DNA from 2 places in the Pantoea phytostimulans genome. Region 1 is predicted to be linked to the other one. Evidence: predicted binding sites of a transcription regulator. Region 1 holds the regulator's gene; the other holds the start of a gene.
The links. The regulator CRP, encoded in region 1, controls carbon source genes, mostly activating them, when cyclic AMP is high. The targets are predictions, from matches to a motif close to ATGTGANNNNNNTCACAT.
Positions count from the first base shown of each region.

Region 2: a site for CRP is predicted at 3,445-3,462, ahead of ACF2G4_RS14900 (PTS mannitol transporter subunit IICBA). Genes of this name have one in related genera too.

Region 1 covers NZ_CP173698.1:2,706,616-2,714,629, forward strand. The annotation lists gene ACF2G4_RS12710 (YheU family protein) at 1-127, shown strand, start outside; gene ACF2G4_RS12715 (phosphoribulokinase) at 189-1,058, shown strand; gene ACF2G4_RS12720 (OsmC family protein) at 1,213-1,617, opposite strand; gene crp (cAMP-activated global transcriptional regulator CRP) at 1,920-2,552, shown strand; gene ACF2G4_RS12730 (YccS/YhfK family putative transporter) at 2,610-4,685, shown strand; gene ACF2G4_RS12735 (aspartate aminotransferase family protein) at 4,703-5,923, opposite strand; gene ACF2G4_RS12740 (aminodeoxychorismate synthase component II) at 6,012-6,587, opposite strand; gene ACF2G4_RS12745 (putative adenosine monophosphate-protein transferase Fic) at 6,630-7,223, opposite strand; gene ACF2G4_RS12750 (YhfG family protein) at 7,213-7,383, opposite strand; gene ppiA (peptidylprolyl isomerase A) at 7,482-8,014, opposite strand, start outside.
Region 2 covers NZ_CP173698.1:3,176,789-3,184,802, reverse strand. The annotation lists gene ACF2G4_RS14915 (ABC transporter permease) at 1-641, shown strand, start outside; gene ACF2G4_RS14910 (gamma-glutamyltransferase family protein) at 657-2,258, shown strand; gene ACF2G4_RS14905 (DUF3053 domain-containing protein) at 2,485-3,201, shown strand; gene ACF2G4_RS14900 (PTS mannitol transporter subunit IICBA) at 3,648-5,591, shown strand; gene mtlD (mannitol-1-phosphate 5-dehydrogenase) at 5,708-6,856, shown strand; gene mtlR (mannitol operon repressor MtlR) at 6,921-7,466, shown strand; gene ACF2G4_RS14885 (YibL family ribosome-associated protein) at 7,569-7,931, shown strand; gene ACF2G4_RS14880 (VirK/YbjX family protein) at 7,939-8,014, opposite strand, start outside.

The DNA of each region.
Region 1 (8,014 bases):
TGAGCGCAGTCTGGAAGACAAAGTTGCTGATGTACGCCGCCAGCTTGAGCGTGGCGATGTTGTGCTGGTGTGGTCTGAACTGCATGAAACGGTAAATATCATGCCGCGCAATGAATTTCGCAGCTAATGCGCTAACGAGAAATTCATGCTAACAATGCTCTTCGCCCGACCTCACAGGGAGTTTTTTTATGTCTGCTCGGCATCCAATTATCGCGGTGACCGGCTCCAGCGGAGCCGGAACCACCACCACCAGCCTCGCCTTTCGTAAGATTTTTCAGCAGCTGGATCTGCACGCGGCAGAGCTTGAAGGCGACAGTTTTCACCGCTTTACCCGCCCGGAAATGGACATGGCGATCCGCAAAGCGCGCGATCTTGGACGTCATGTCAGCTATTTCGGTCCCGAAGCCAATGACTTCGGCCTGCTAGAACACTCTTTTATCGAATACGGTAAAAGTGGTCAGGGTGAGTCGCGCAAATATCTGCATACCTATGATGAAGCGGTGCCGTGGAATCAAGTGCCCGGCACGTTTACACCCTGGCAGCCGCTGCCGTCGAATACGGATATTTTATTTTACGAAGGCCTGCACGGCGGCGTTATGACAGCGCAACACAATGTGGCTGAAAACGTCGATTTACTGGTTGGCGTAGTGCCGATTGTGAATCTGGAATGGATTCAGAAGCTGGTGCGTGATACCAGCGAGCGCGGGCATTCACGTGAAGCGGTGATGGATTCAGTGGTGCGTTCAATGGAGGATTACATCAATTTCATTACCCCACAGTTTTCCCGCACGCATATTAACTTCCAGCGCGTTCCTACCGTAGACACGTCAAACCCGTTTGCCGCACGCACCATTCCGTCGCTGGATGAGAGCTTTGTGGTGATCCATTTTCAGGCGTTGGAAGATATCGATTTTCCTTATCTGCTGGCGATGCTACAGGGATCGTTCATTTCGCACATTAATACGCTGGTGGTGCCGGGCGGCAAGATGGGATTAGCGATGGAGTTGATTATGGGGCCATTGGTAAAACGATTAATGGAAGGTAAGCGGATTGAATAAATATCTACCCTAAATAATTCGAATCGCAGGAAGATGGCAACGAATGAATCCTGATGAGCTGATTAAAGTAGATGTTACCGGTGAATGCGGGCAGTCAACGCACCAGCAATTTGAAAAATGATGGATAGAGAGGCCGAGAGTCGGCCTCCAGCAATTACCGTTCTTTCACTTCATAGCTGTGGGTCATTTCTACCCCTTTACCCAACATGATCGCGACTGAGCAATACTTCTCAGCCGAAAGATCGACAGCACGTGCAACCGCTTTGTCAGCCAGCGCTTTGCCGCTGACAATAAAGTGCAAATTAATATGCGTAAAAATACGCGGCGCTTCTTCGCGACGTTCGGACGTCAGCTTCACCTCGCAATCCACTACATCATTGCGGCCTTTCTGCAAAATGGTGACCACATCAATCGCGCTGCAACCGCCCGCTGCCATCAACACCATTTCCATTGGGCTAGGGGCTTTATCGCCGGCGTTGCCGTCCATCAAAACCTGATGACCAGAAGAGGATTCACCAAGAAACGTTAGACCTTCAACCCATTTCACTCTTGCCTGCATGATTTAGCTCCCAGAATATGCTGATTTGCCGCCAGAGTACGCTTTCACCTGGTAAACAGCAATCCAGAGAAATCCGCACTTTGCTGAAGCGAGACAACACAAGACAGTCGGCAAAAGCTGTGCTACAAACAGAGCTGAAAATATTTTTCGTCACTCGATGACGGAGCCGGGAAGAATTAAGCGCACTGCGCCAAATGCAGCCCGAATAATTTCCAAAATGGAAAATGCTTTACGCTTTCATCGCCTGACAGGGAAACTGTCCCCTGTATTTTGGGCACGATTACAACAGAGGATAATAGCGAATGGTTCTCGGCAAACCGCAAACAGACCCTACACTCGAATGGTTCCTGTCCCATTGCCATATTCACAAATATCCATCCAAAAGTACGCTGATTCACCAAGGTGAAAAAGCTGAAACGCTTTACTACATCGTGAAAGGTTCCGTTGCGGTTCTGATCAAAGATGAAGAAGGCAAAGAGATGATTCTCTCCTATCTGAATCAAGGCGATTTTATCGGCGAGCTTGGCCTGTTTGAAGAAGGTCAGGAACGCAGCGCTTGGGTACGTGCGAAAACCGCGTGCGAAGTGGCGGAAATTTCTTACAAGAAATTCCGTCAGTTGATTCAGGTAAACCCGGATATTTTGATGCGACTGTCGTCGCAGATGGCGCGTCGCTTACAGGTAACGTCAGAAAAAGTGGGTAACCTCGCTTTCCTCGACGTGACTGGACGCATTGCACAAACACTGCTTAATCTGGCCAAACAGCCAGACGCCATGACGCATCCCGACGGCATGCAAATTAAAATTACTCGTCAGGAAATTGGCCAAATTGTTGGTTGTTCACGTGAAACCGTGGGCCGTATTTTGAAGATGCTGGAGGATCAGAACCTGATCTCAGCACACGGCAAAACCATCGTCGTTTACGGCACCCGCTAATTCCTGTCACTCCCGGCGTGATGGCAACATCACGCCGTTATTATTTGCGCTGAGCTGATGTGGCGTCGAATCATTTATCATCCTGAGATCAATTATGCCCTGCGGCAAACGCTGGTCCTTTGCGTGCCCGTTGCGCTCGGCTGGCTGTTTGGCGATCTGCAAAAAGGTCTGCTGTTCTCATTGGTTCCCGCTTGCTGCAATATTGCTGGCCTTGATACGCCCCACAAGCGCTTCTTCAAACGCCTGATCGTTGGCGGCGGCCTGTTTGCACTTGGCAGCTTTCTTATTCAGTGGCTCACGCTGAAAGGCATTCCCCTGCCCGCGATTCTGTTTGTCGTGCCGCTTTTGCTGGGTGTAACGGGTGAGATCAGTCCACTTCACGGGCGTTTACTGCCCGGCGCGCTGATCGCCTCTATCTTCACCTTAAGCCTGATGGGGCACATGCCTGTCTGGGTTCCGCCGCTGCTCTACATTGGCGGTACGCTGTGGTATGGCCTGTTTAACTGGTTCTGGTTTTGGTTGTGGAAAGAGCAACCAATGCGTGAAAGCCTGAGTCTGGTCTATCGCGAGCTGGCAAATTATTGCGACGCGAAATACACCTTGCTGACACAACTCACCGATCCTGAAAAGGCGCTGCCACCTCTGCTGGCGCGTCAGCAAAAAGCAGTGGATTTGATTAATATCTGCTATCAGCAGATGCATATGCTGTCTGCCAACGGTGATGAAACCCATAAACGCCTGAAGCGGGCTTTTCAAGTTGCGTTGGATTTACAGGAGCATATTTCGGTCAGTCTGCATCAGCCGGAAGAAGTGCAAAAGCTGGTTGAGCAAAGCCATGCCGAAGCGGTGATCCGCTGGAACGCTAAAACCATTTCTGCACGGCTGCGCGTCTTAGCTGACAATATCCTTTATCACCAGCTTCCCGATCGTTTCTCAATGGATAAGCAGCTGGGCGCACTGGAAAAAATTACGCGCCAGCATCCCGATAACCCGGTCGGCAATTTTTGTCTTTACCATTTCAACCGCATCGCCCGCGTGTTACGTACGCAAAAGCCGCTCTATCAACGTGACTTAATGGCCGATCGCCAACGTCGCCTCCCGCTTCTGTCTGCGTTGCGTAGCTACCTAAGATTCAGATCCGCCGCACTGCGCACCGCCGGACGGTTTTCTGTGATGCTAATGTTTGGCAGCGCGTTGGCGATGTTTTTCAATATCCCCAAACCCTACTGGATTTTGATGACCATTATGTTCGTCAGCCAGAACAGTTACAGCGCCACGCGGGTTCGTATTCAGCACCGTGCGCTGGGTACTTTTGCTGGATTGGTGATTGCGGCCGCCACGCTGCGCTTCGCCGTCCCGGAATCGCTGGTGCTGTTGATCATGCTGGCCATTACTTTTATCAGTTATGTCTTCACTCGCCAGTTTTATGGTTGGGCAACGATTGGTTTTACCGTCACAGCGGTTTATTCGTTGCAGTTGCTGTCACTGAATGGCGCGCAATTTCTGCTGCCGCGCCTGATGGATACCATAATGGGCTGCCTGATCGCCTTTGGCGGTATGGTGTGGCTGTGGCCACAATGGCAGAGCGGTTTATTGCGTCAAAATGCGCATGATGCGCTGGAAACTTACCAGGATGCGCTGCGCATGTTGCTGGGGCCTGAACAATCGGCTGAAAAACTGGCTTATCAGCGGGTGCTGGTTAATCAGGCACATAACGCCTTGTTCAACTCGCTCAATCAGGCGATGCAGGAGCCGGGTTTTAATTCGCAATATTTAAAAGATATGCGCATGTGGGTGACACACAGTCAGTTCATCGTTGAACACATTAACGCCATGACCATTCTGGCGCGTGAACATACCATGTTGCCCCCTTCACTGGCGGAGAGCTATTTGCAGTCGTGTGAAATTGCCTTGCAGCGTTGTCAGCAGCGGCTGGAGTATGACGGGAACAGTTCTCAGACCAACGTGTTGGAAGCCGCAGAGAACATCAACGAAGGCCCGATTACGGTGTTAGAGCAGCATGTTAAACGCATTCAGGCCCATCTGAGCGTGATGCATACCATCTCGTCTTTGGCCTGGAGCCAGCGCCCGCAACACGGTCGCTGGCTGGTGAGGCATTTGCGGAAAAGCTAATTCACGGAGAAAAGGCGTTACGCGTTAAGCACCTTTTCTACCGCTTTGGCGAAACGCATCATGCCTTCTTCAATATCGGCGGGCTCGATCACCAGCGATGGCGCAAAACGAATCACGTCGGTGCCAGCCACCAAAATCATTAAACCTTCTGTTGCGGCAGCATTCAGGATGTCTCGCGCTTTGCCTGCGTGCTGCGGTTTCAGCGCCGCGCCAATCAGCAAACCTTTACCGCGAATATCTGAGAACAGATCGTGCTTCGCATCAATAGCCTTCAGCGCTTCAACATATTGCTGACGACGCGTTTCAACCCCGTCCAGGACTTCCGGTGTGTTGATGATGTCCAACGCAGTTTCGGCAATGGCGCACGCCAGCGGATTACCGCCGTAAGTGGTGCCATGCACGCCCGGCGCCATGGTCGACGCGATTTCATTGGTGGTCAGCATCGCGCTTACCGGAAAACCGCCGCCCAACGCTTTGGCCGAGGTCAGAATATCTGGCGTCACGCCATAATGTTCATAGGCAAATAGCTTGCCGCTGCGACCCATACCGCTTTGTACTTCATCCAACACCAGCAGCGCCTGATGTTGATCGCACAATGCGCGTAGGCCTTGCATAAATTCCGGCGTGGCGGGCATCACGCCGCCCTCACCCTGGATCGGCTCAACCACGATGGCACAGGTGTGATCGTCAATCACCGCTTTGACAGCGTCCAGATCGTTGAAAGGCACATGCACAATATCCGCCGGTTTTGGACCAAAGCCATCGGAATACTTCGGCTGCCCGCCAACCGATACGGTAAACAGCGTGCGGCCATGAAAAGCATTGTGGAAAGCGATGATTTTGCTTTTGAAAGGACTATGACGCTTATAGGCATAATAACGCGCCAGCTTGAAGGCGGCTTCGTTAGCTTCTGCGCCAGAGTTGGCGAAAAAAACGCGGTCAGCAAAGGTGGCGTTGATTAACTTGCTGGCAAGACGCAGCGCCGGTTCGTTAGTAAAAACATTGCTGGTATGCCACAGCGTTTCACCCTGGCTTTTCAGCGTTTCTACCAGCGCCGGATGGCAGTGGCCCAACGCAGTCACCGCGATGCCGCCTGAAAAGTCGATATACTCTTTGCCTTGCTGGTCCCATACGCGACTGCCTTTGCCTTTCACCGGCACAAACTGCGCTGGTGCATAAACAGGCAAAATAACGTTATCGAACGTTTCCCGCGTTACCGCAATTTTTTCCGCTGCCATTGACGACCTCATTTGATTGTTTGTTGAGCCAATGTGAAATAATAATCACAAAATATGCATAAAAAATCATTCAAAGGCAAACAGTGTTTTACTGATCAAGGAAATTGCGCAGCAGTTGATGCCCTTGTTCGCTAAGAATGCTTTCTGGATGGAACTGTACGCCTTCCAGCGCCAGGGTTTTGTGGCGGAACCCCATAATTTCATCGGGTTGCCCGTCGCGCAGGCTCCAGGCGGTAATCTCAAATTCGTCTGGCAACGTATCACGCTGGACGATCAAAGAGTGATAACGCGTTACGGTAAGGGGATTATTCAGATGGCGGAACACGCCGCAGCTGGTGTGTTGAATGGCAGAGGTTTTCCCGTGCATCACCTGACGCGCGCGCACCACTTTGGCTCCATATGCTTGCGCGATAGCCTGATGACCCAGACAGACGCCCAGTATCGGTATACGTCCGGCAAAATGGCGAATCGCCGCCAGCGAAATCCCCGATTCATCCGGTGTACAAGGGCCGGGCGAAATCACCAGATGCGTCAAAGGCAGCGCCTCTATCTCTTCCAGCGTGATGGCGTCATTGCGCACCACGCTGACTTCTGCGCCGAGTTCGCAAAAGTATTGGTAGAGATTCCAGGTGAAAGAGTCGTAGTTGTCGATGAGCAGCAGCATGACCAATCCTGAGTGGTTAAAAGCGCCGCCATTCTACAGCTGTTACGCTATCTCACTCACCACTTTCGTAAAGACCTTCTCAAGCGGCTTGAGGTCGCCGGAAGCACCCGCCTGATTTGCAGCGTTCCATGCTTCAGACTCGATTTTTTCCCACTCCAGCAAATAACCTGCATGCAGCGCTAACTGTTCGAAGAAGATGCGTTGCGCGCGGCCATTTCCCTCACGGAAAGGATGCAGCACGTTGATCTCGCAATAATAATGCGCCATACGCTGCACAAACGCTTCTGGGGAAAGATCGGCTAAACCCTTCTCCTCCTCCAATGCGCTCATGAGGGTATTCCCCTCTTTTTCGATATATTCGAAATGGCAAAATGGCGTATCGCCGCGCCAGATATCGATAGTACGTAGCTCGCCTGCCCAGCTGTAAACATCCTGGAAAAGGGTGCGGTGAATATGACAAAGATAGGGCAAACCCAGCGTATAGGTGCTGAGCTCTAACGTAGCAAGCCGCGCTGCGCTGAAGCTTAACTCCGCTTTGCGTAGCTGAGCGGCATCGTGAATATCAAGGCGATTTTTCAGCACATCATCGTTATGCCACAGATAAGGATCGCGGGCGGCAGCAATATTATTGGCCATATTGCCTCCTCAACGATTCCAGTCGCGCCTGAGCATCTTCACCTTTCAAAGCCAGCTCATTTAACGTGAAGCCTTCAAGCCGACAGCTCGCCTGATAGCTGGCAGCACGCCGCTGTTGCCAGAGCGCAGATTTTTGTTTGTCTGTGAGTTTATGTGCCATGTCGCCTCCTGCTGGGATTTGCCCTAAGTATAAGAGCAAAATTTTCCTTTGCCGGAGGCGGATAGGGTTCGCCATCGGGAGATGGCGATATAAGTGCGTTAAGGCAGGACTTTCGCGGAAATGATAACTACCGGTTTTGACGGTACATTCTGGTATGGGCCTACATCTTTCGTTGGCACCTGAGAAATTTTATCGGCCACTTCAATGCCTTTCACAATTTTACCAAATACCGCATAACCAAAATCACGCTGGCCGTGATCGAGGAAGGCGTTATCTGCCACGTTCAGGAAGAACTGGCTGGTGGCGCTGTCTTTATCAGCCGTACGCGCCATTGAAATAGTGCCACGCAGGTTACGCAAGCCATTGTCCGCTTCATTTTTAATTGGCGCATTGGTCTGTTTCTGCTGCATATCCGTGGTGAAGCCGCCCCCCTGAACCATAAAGCTCGGGATCACACGGTGAAAAATAGTATTGTTATAAAAACCGCTGTTCACATAATCGACAAAATTTTTCACTGAAACCGGCGCTTTTTGGTCGTTCAGTTCGAGTTCGATATTGCCGGCAGAAGTAGTAAGCAGAACGTGTGTATCGCCTTTAGCGGCTAATGCCGAGGCGGAAACTGAGGAGAGCG
Region 2 (8,014 bases), 470 kb from region 1:
GCCGCGATATTCTGTCGCGTATGATTTGGGGCGCACGTACCTCATTGCTGGCGGGCTGTATTTCGGTGCTGATCGCTATTTTGATTGGCGTGCCGCTTGGGCTGATCGCGGGTTACTGGCAAGGCTGGTGTGACGGCATTATTTCACGCTTTATCGAAGCGCTGCTGGCCTGTCCGTTCTTGATTCTGGCCATTGCGCTGGGCGCGTTTCTTGGGCCGAGTTTGACTAATGCGATGATCGCCATTGGCTTGTCGGCGATGCCGATCTTTGCCCGTCTAACGCGGGGTCAGGTGATCGCCATTCGTCATGAAGAGTATATCGACGGCGCGCGAGCGATTGGTTTGCCGGATCGCTGGATTATCCTGCGCTACGTGCTGCCTAACGTGATGTCACCGATTTTGGTGCAGGCTACCTTAGCCATCGCCTCCGCCATTATTACTGAAGCCAGTCTCTCCTTTCTCGGGCTGGGACAACAACCGCCCTCGCCTTCGTGGGGTGCGATGCTCAACACTGCCAAAGGCTATCTGGAGCAAGCGCCGTGGATGTCGATTTTCCCTGGGCTTGCCATCTTTCTGATCGTGCAGGGCTTTAACCTGCTCGGCGACGGATTGCGCGATGCGCTTGATCCGCGTAACGACTGAATAAAAGGAATCATTATGAAAGAAGCATTAGATTTTGATGTCAGCTATCCCTCTCATCGCGCCCCGATGATGGGCCGCAATGCGGTTGCCACTTCGCAGCCGCTGGCGGCGCAAGCGGGTATTCGCATGTTGCAGCAAGGCGGCAACGCAGTCGATGCCGCGATCGCCACCGCCATTGCGTTGACGGTGCTGGAGCCAACCGGCAACGGCATTGGCAGCGACGCCTTCGCGATTATCTGGGACGGCAAAGAGCTGCACGGATTAAACGCATCAGGACGCGCTCCAGCGGCGTGGAACCCAGAACGATTTGCGGGTCACAGCCAAATGCCCGAAACCGGCTGGGATGCCGTCACCGTGCCCGGCGCTGTTTCGGCTTGGGTTACGCTGGCTGAACGTTTTGGCACCTTGCCGCTGACCACACTGGCACAACCGGCAATTGAATACGCGCGCGACGGTTTTCCGGTCTCGCCGCTGATTGGTCAGCTGTGGCAGCGCGGCTACAAAAAACTGAAAGACCAGCCAGGCTTCACCGCGTGTTTTGCCCCGGAAGGCCGCCCGCCGCGCATCGGTGAGCTGTTCCGTAATCCAGCACAAGCTGAGACACTGCAAAAGATCGCCGAAAGCAACGGTGAAAGTTTTTATCGCGGTGAGCTGGCGGAAAAGATTGCTGCTTTTGCCCGCGAGCACAACGCCGCGCTGACGCTGGAAGATTTAAAAAATCATCGTGCTGATTGGGTGAAGCTGCTGTCGCATCCCTTTGCTGGCGGTTCTGTACAGGAACTGCCGCCAAACGGCCAGGGCATTGCGACACTGATCGCGCTCGGCATTTTGGAAGAGTGGGATATTGGACAATATGCACCCGATTCGCCGCAGTGGCTGCATCTTTCCATTGAAGCGATGAAGCTGGCATTGGTGGATTTAGAGCGTTACGTTACCGATGAAGATCACCTCGAATTCCCAGCCGATTTGCTGTTAAGCGAAGGTTATCTTAAACAGCGTGCGGCGTTGATTAATCCAAGGCAAGCGGGTGACTTCACCTTTGGATCACCGCAGCAGAGCGGCACGGTTTATCTCTCAACCGCCGACGCCAGCGGCATGATGGTGTCGTTTATTCAGTCAAACTACATGGGATTCGGTTCAGGTGTCGTCGTGCCGGGAACCGGCATTAGCCTACAAAACCGTGGCGCAGGCTTCTCGCTGGATGCCGATCATCCTAATGTGGTGGCAGGAAATAAACGTCCGTTCCACACCATCATTCCCGCCTTTGCGCTGGATGCAGAGGGCCAACCGCTGATGTCATTCGGTCTGATGGGTGGACCGATGCAGGCACAAGGACATCTGCAACTGGCGTTACGCATTATGAAACATAAACAAAACCCGCAGGCCGCGATTGATGCGCCGCGCTGGCGTGTGGTGCAAGGGCGTGAAGTGGTGTTTGAATCGACCATCGATCGCAATACGTTAAGTACGCTACGCCGCATGGGACACAACGTGGTGCTGGAAGATCCGCTGAGCAGCTATAACTTTGGCGGTGCGCAAGTGATTGTGCGCGATCCGCAAGGTTTCTATATTGCCGCAACCGAAAGCCGTAAAGATGGTCAAGCGCTGGTTTATTAATCGTCTGGTGTGCTGCTCTGAAAAGCGCCCAGCATTGCATCTTTAACGCTGATTATTAAGCACCTTAAGCATCCCTTCCTTTGCGCATTACACAAGGAAGGGATGAAGTGTGGCTCTCTCCTGATCAACCGCGCGGGTTTCACGTTGTGTGCGCTCCCTTGTTTGTTCTATTCTTTAGGCCATTGTTACATAGACATCAGCCCGTTTACTGACAGGAGTTGAACGAATGGCTTCAGGACTTTCCCGCCTTTGGACGCGCAGCGGCATAATGCTTGCTGGCGCGCTTATCGTGCTGCAACTCACCGCATGTGGTGATAAAGAAGGCGATCAGCGCAAAGCCTTCAGCGATTTTCTCCAAAATACCGTGATGCGCAGCGGTGAGCACTTACCGAGCCTGAGCGAAAACCAAAAGCAGACCTTCGGTAAATTCGCGAGCGATTACGCCATCATTTATGGTTTCTCTCAGCAGGCGAACAAAGCGGTTGAACAAGGCATGCGCCCCGTGGTTGATGAGTTATCTGCGATTCGCGTGCCGCAAGATTATCTCACTCGCCGTGATTCGTTGCGTCAGGCTAACAGCGCGTTAGTGATTGTTACGCAGCAGATTGAAAGCGCTAAGATGCAAGCTGACAGCAGCAAAGCCTCGCTGAAACAGTCGGACGACTTGAAGAAAGTTTACGACAGCGCTTATGACAAAGTGGTAACGCAGCCCGCTAATGTGCTGATTCCGTTACTGCCGAAACTGCAAGCGTTGAGCCAGGGCGCGGTGCAAACCGGTGACTTCTTGCAGACACAAGGTAATCGCGTGAGCTTCAACGATGGCGGCGTCCAGTTCCCAACGCAGGATCAGGCCACGCAATACAATACATTAATGAGCAATTTGTCAGCGAATGCACAAGCACTGACCCAGGCACAAAATGCTGTGCAGGGCAGCCCGCAATAAGATATCAAGCAGGGCAAATCTTGAGGTTTGCCCTGCTCTCTTTTCTGTCCTTTCTTTCCAAATTCTCTCTCTTCAAAATGGCTCCCCCACAAAGTGTGAACTGACGCATTTTCGACCAACGATTGTTTGTGATCTGAATCACATAACAGCAACAAACCGTCCCGCCCAAAAGGTGACACAACTCACATAACGACCCAGTTTCCGTTCAAATAATCGCCATCGTACTTTTCTTACAGCACTTTTTTGTGATCGCCATCACTTAAATCACCCCTGACGCCACCGTAATTGGGTGATATGAATCACACTTTTCCCCTGTGCTACGCAGCGTCATATTCGCGTGATAGAGTCCGCGTGCATACAGTAATACCAACGGCTCCCCGCCGTGGTCACTTAACAAAAACAAACGCGCTCTCCTATTGCAGCGCGTCTCAATAAGGGGTGGGTTTATGTCCTCATCGGTGAAGGTCAAAGTACAAAGCTTTGGTCGCTTTCTGAGTAATATGGTGATGCCAAACATCGGGGCGTTTATCGCCTGGGGCATCATCACCGCGCTGTTTATTCCAACAGGTTGGATTCCAAACGAAACGTTGGCCAAGCTGGTTGGCCCAATGATCACCTATCTGCTGCCACTGTTGATCGGTTTTACCGGTGGACGCTTGGTTGGCGGCGATCGCGGCGGTGTGGTCGGTGCAATTACCACCATGGGCGTGATTGTTGGTGCGGATATGCCGATGTTCCTCGGCTCAATGATTGCCGGTCCACTGGGCGGCTGGGCGATCAAATCATTCGACCGCGCCATTGACGGTAAGATCAAAAGCGGCTTTGAAATGCTGGTTAACAACTTCTCTGCCGGTATCATCGGTATGTTGTTGGCGCTGCTGGCGTTTATGGCTATTGGTCCGTTGGTTGAAGGTCTGTCGCATATTCTCGCCGCTGGCGTGAATCTGATGGTGCAGAATAACCTGCTACCGCTGACCTCCATCTTTGTTGAGCCGGCGAAAATCCTGTTCCTCAATAACGCGATTAACCACGGTATTTTCTCGCCGCTGGGTATCCAGCAGGCCAGTGAAGCCGGTAAGTCTATTTTCTTCCTGATCGAAGCGAACCCAGGCCCAGGAATGGGTGTGCTTATGGCTTACATGTTCTTTGGTCGTGGCAGTGCTAAACAGTCTGCGGGCGGTGCGGCAATCATCCACTTCTTCGGTGGTATCCACGAAATTTACTTCCCGTATGTGTTGATGGCACCGCGCCTGCTGTTAGCGGTCATCCTCGGCGGTATGACTGGCGTGTTCACGCTGACTCTGCTGAATGGCGGTTTGGTTTCTCCCGCCTCACCCGGTTCTATCCTGGCGGTGTTAGCCATGACGCCAAAAGGAGCCTACTTCGCTAACATCGCTGCGATTGTTGCTGCCTTTGCTGTTTCCTTCGTGGTATCGGCCATTCTGCTGAAAACCAGCAAAGTGAAAGAAGACGACGACATTGAAGCGGCAACCCAGCGCATGCAGGACATGAAAGCGCAGTCTAAAGGCCAAGGCGCTGCGGGTGCAGCCGGAGCGGCTGTCGCGAGCGATGCCATGAGCGTTGACCTGAACCACGTACGTAAAATCATTGTCGCTTGTGATGCGGGAATGGGTTCAAGCGCCATGGGCGCAGGTGTACTGCGTAAGAAAGTGCAGGACGCTGGTCTGAGCAGTGTGTCGGTAACGAATACCGCGATCAACGCCCTGCCGGGCGATGTGGATCTGGTGATTACTCACCGCGATCTAACTGAACGTGCCATTCGTCAGGCGCCGCATGCGCAGCATATCTCGCTGAATAACTTCCTCGACAGCGCGCTGTACGCCACGCTGACTGAACGATTGGTTGCAGCTAATCGCAGCGAAACCCATCGCGGTACTGTGCAAAAAACGTTGGCTGATAGTTACGATGAAGGCAATGCGCATCTGTTCAAACTGGGCGCAGACAACGTGTTCCTTGGCAAAAGCGCGACCAACAAAGAGCAGGCCATTCGCTTTGCGGGTGAACAGCTGGTGAAAGGCGGTTATGTTGAGCCTGAATATGTTGAAGCGATGCTGGAGCGTGAGAAACTGACGCCAACCTATCTGGGTGAATCTATTGCGGTGCCGCACGGTACCGTGGAAGCCAAAGATCGCGTATTGAAAACCGGTGTAGTGTTCTGCCAATATCCGGCGGGTGTGCTGTTTGGTGAAGAGCCAGAAGATATTGCGCGTTTAGTCATCGGCATTGCAGCCCGCAATAACGAGCACATCCAGGTGATTACCAGCCTGACCAATGCGCTGGACGACGACACGGTGATCGAGAAGCTGGCCAACACGACCAGCGTCCAGGAAGTGTTGGATCTGCTTTCCGGCAGCACGGCAACCGTATAGTTAGCGCACAATTCAGAACAGCGTTCTGACAGATTATTTTCCCTGGGGTGGGTAAGCCCGCCCCGAATTCCGGGGTGGACATGCTCGCCCCATCGTCTTTTAAATGGGTCAACATTATGAAAGCGTTACATTTTGGAGCAGGAAACATTGGCCGTGGTTTCATTGGCAAACTGTTAGCTGATGCAGGCATCGACTTGGTGTTTGCAGATGTGAATCAGGCGGTGCTGGATGCACTAAACGCGCGTCATGAGTATCCCGTTCATGTTGTAGGCGAGCAGGCTAAAGTCGAAATCGTCAAGGGCGTAAGCGCGGTCAACAGCACCAGTGATGAGATCATTACGCTGATTTCAGAGGTTGATATCGTTACCACGGCGGTTGGCCCACAGATTCTGGAGCGTATCGCCGGCAGCGTAGCGAAAGGCCTGGCCAAGCGCAGCGACAACGGTAATTCCCGCCCATTAAACATTATCGCCTGTGAAAACATGGTGCGCGGCACCAGCCAGCTGAAACAGCATGTGCTGAAGGCGCTGCCAGAGCAATATCATGCATGGCTGGAGCAGCATGTCGGCTTCGTGGATTCTGCGGTAGACCGCATCGTGCCGCCTTCAGAAGCGGGCAGCAACGATCCCCTGGAAGTCACCGTTGAAACCTTCAGCGAGTGGATTGTTGATAAAACCCAGTTCAAAGGCGATCTGCCTACTATTCCCGGTATGGAACTGACCGACAACTTGATGGCATTTGTCGAGCGCAAACTCTTTACCCTGAATACCGGACATGCGATTACCGCCTATCTCGGCCAGTTAGCCGGCCACCAAACTATTCGCGATGCCATTCTGGATGAAAAAATTCGCGCCGTGGTGAAAGGTGCGATGGAAGAGAGCGGTGCGGTGCTGATCAAGCGTTACGGTTTTGAAGCCGACAAACATGCCGCTTATATCCAGAAAATTCTTGGACGTTTCGAAAATCCTTATCTGAAAGATGATGTTGAACGCGTAGGTCGCCAACCGCTGCGTAAACTAAGCGCAGGCGATCGTTTGATCAAGCCCACACTGGGCACGCTGGAATATCAACTGCCGCACACCAATCTGGTTCAGGGCATTGCTGCTGCCATGCACTATCGCAGCGAGCAAGATCCGCAGGCGCAAGAATTAACCGCGCTGTTGCAGGAGAAAGGTCCGCAAACCACGCTGGCAGAGATTTCAGGCCTTGAGGCCGACAGCGAAGTGGTGGCTTCGGTGGTGAGCGCCTATAACGCTATGGCATGATGCACGCGTGTTAGCGAAGCAAGTCGGGCGCAGTTCGCCTGCGCCCAACAGCAGTATTGAACCCATGCAGGCAATAATGGAAGAGAAGCAAGCTTTTGAAAACCGGGTGCTTGAGCGCCTGAACGCCGGTCGCTCGGTGAGAAGCTTTCTGATCGCCGCTGTCGAGCTGTTGGCCGAAGCGGTTAATCTGCTGGTATTACAGGTATTTCGTAAAGACGACTACGCCGTAAAATACGCAGTTGAACCGTTGCTGCTCGGCAATGGTCCGCTGGGTGAGTTGCCGGTGCGGCTTAAGCTGATTTACGGACTTGGCGTGATCAATCGCCATGAGTATGAAGATTGTGAACTGCTGATCGCCTTACGTGAAGAGCTGAATCACGACATGGGTGATTATCGCTTCACTGACGATGAGATTCTCGGCCCTTTTGGCGAGCTGCATTGCGTAACGGCGTGGCCGCCCGTACCGGCCTTTCATCCCGATGACGCGGAGCTTCGCGCCATGCAGCAGCAGCGCTATTTACAGATGGTGCGTTCCACCATGGTGCTGTCGCTCACCGAGCTGATTTCCCGCATCAGCCTGAAGCAGGCGTTTAAAAAGCCCAACGGCTAAACCTCAACAGGCGCATTGCCGCCTGTTATCACCCTAACCTCACCGAGAATATGCGCCGAATTTGGTGTATCCTTTGCCTGTTTTCCTCAACGAGTTGTGGTCATGAAAGAGCTAGAAAAGAACGAAATCAAACGCCTCAGCGATCAGCTGGACGCCCTGAACCGTAAAGAGCCGCTGCTGCTGGAATCGGGTGATATAGAAAAGCTGGGTGCGCTGTTAAAAGAGAAAGAAACCCTGGTTATTGAGATCGAGCGTCTGCGTAACCAGCGCGTCGAGAAGCTGAGTGTGGAAGCACAGAAGCTGCAAAAGCTGCCGTTCAGCCGCGAAATTACCAAGAAAGAGCAGGCGAACTTAGGCGCGCTGAAGAAAAGCGCGCGCGGCCTGGTTGTGGTGCATCCAATGACCGCGCTGGGACGTGAAATGGACCTGAAAGTCATGACAGGTTTCGCTAAAAACGCGTTCTGAGTTTGGATCAGGCTGCGGCCTGATCGACTTTGCGCTGTCCGGCGGCGGCATAAACCTGCTCCGCCAGACCATCTAACAGTTCG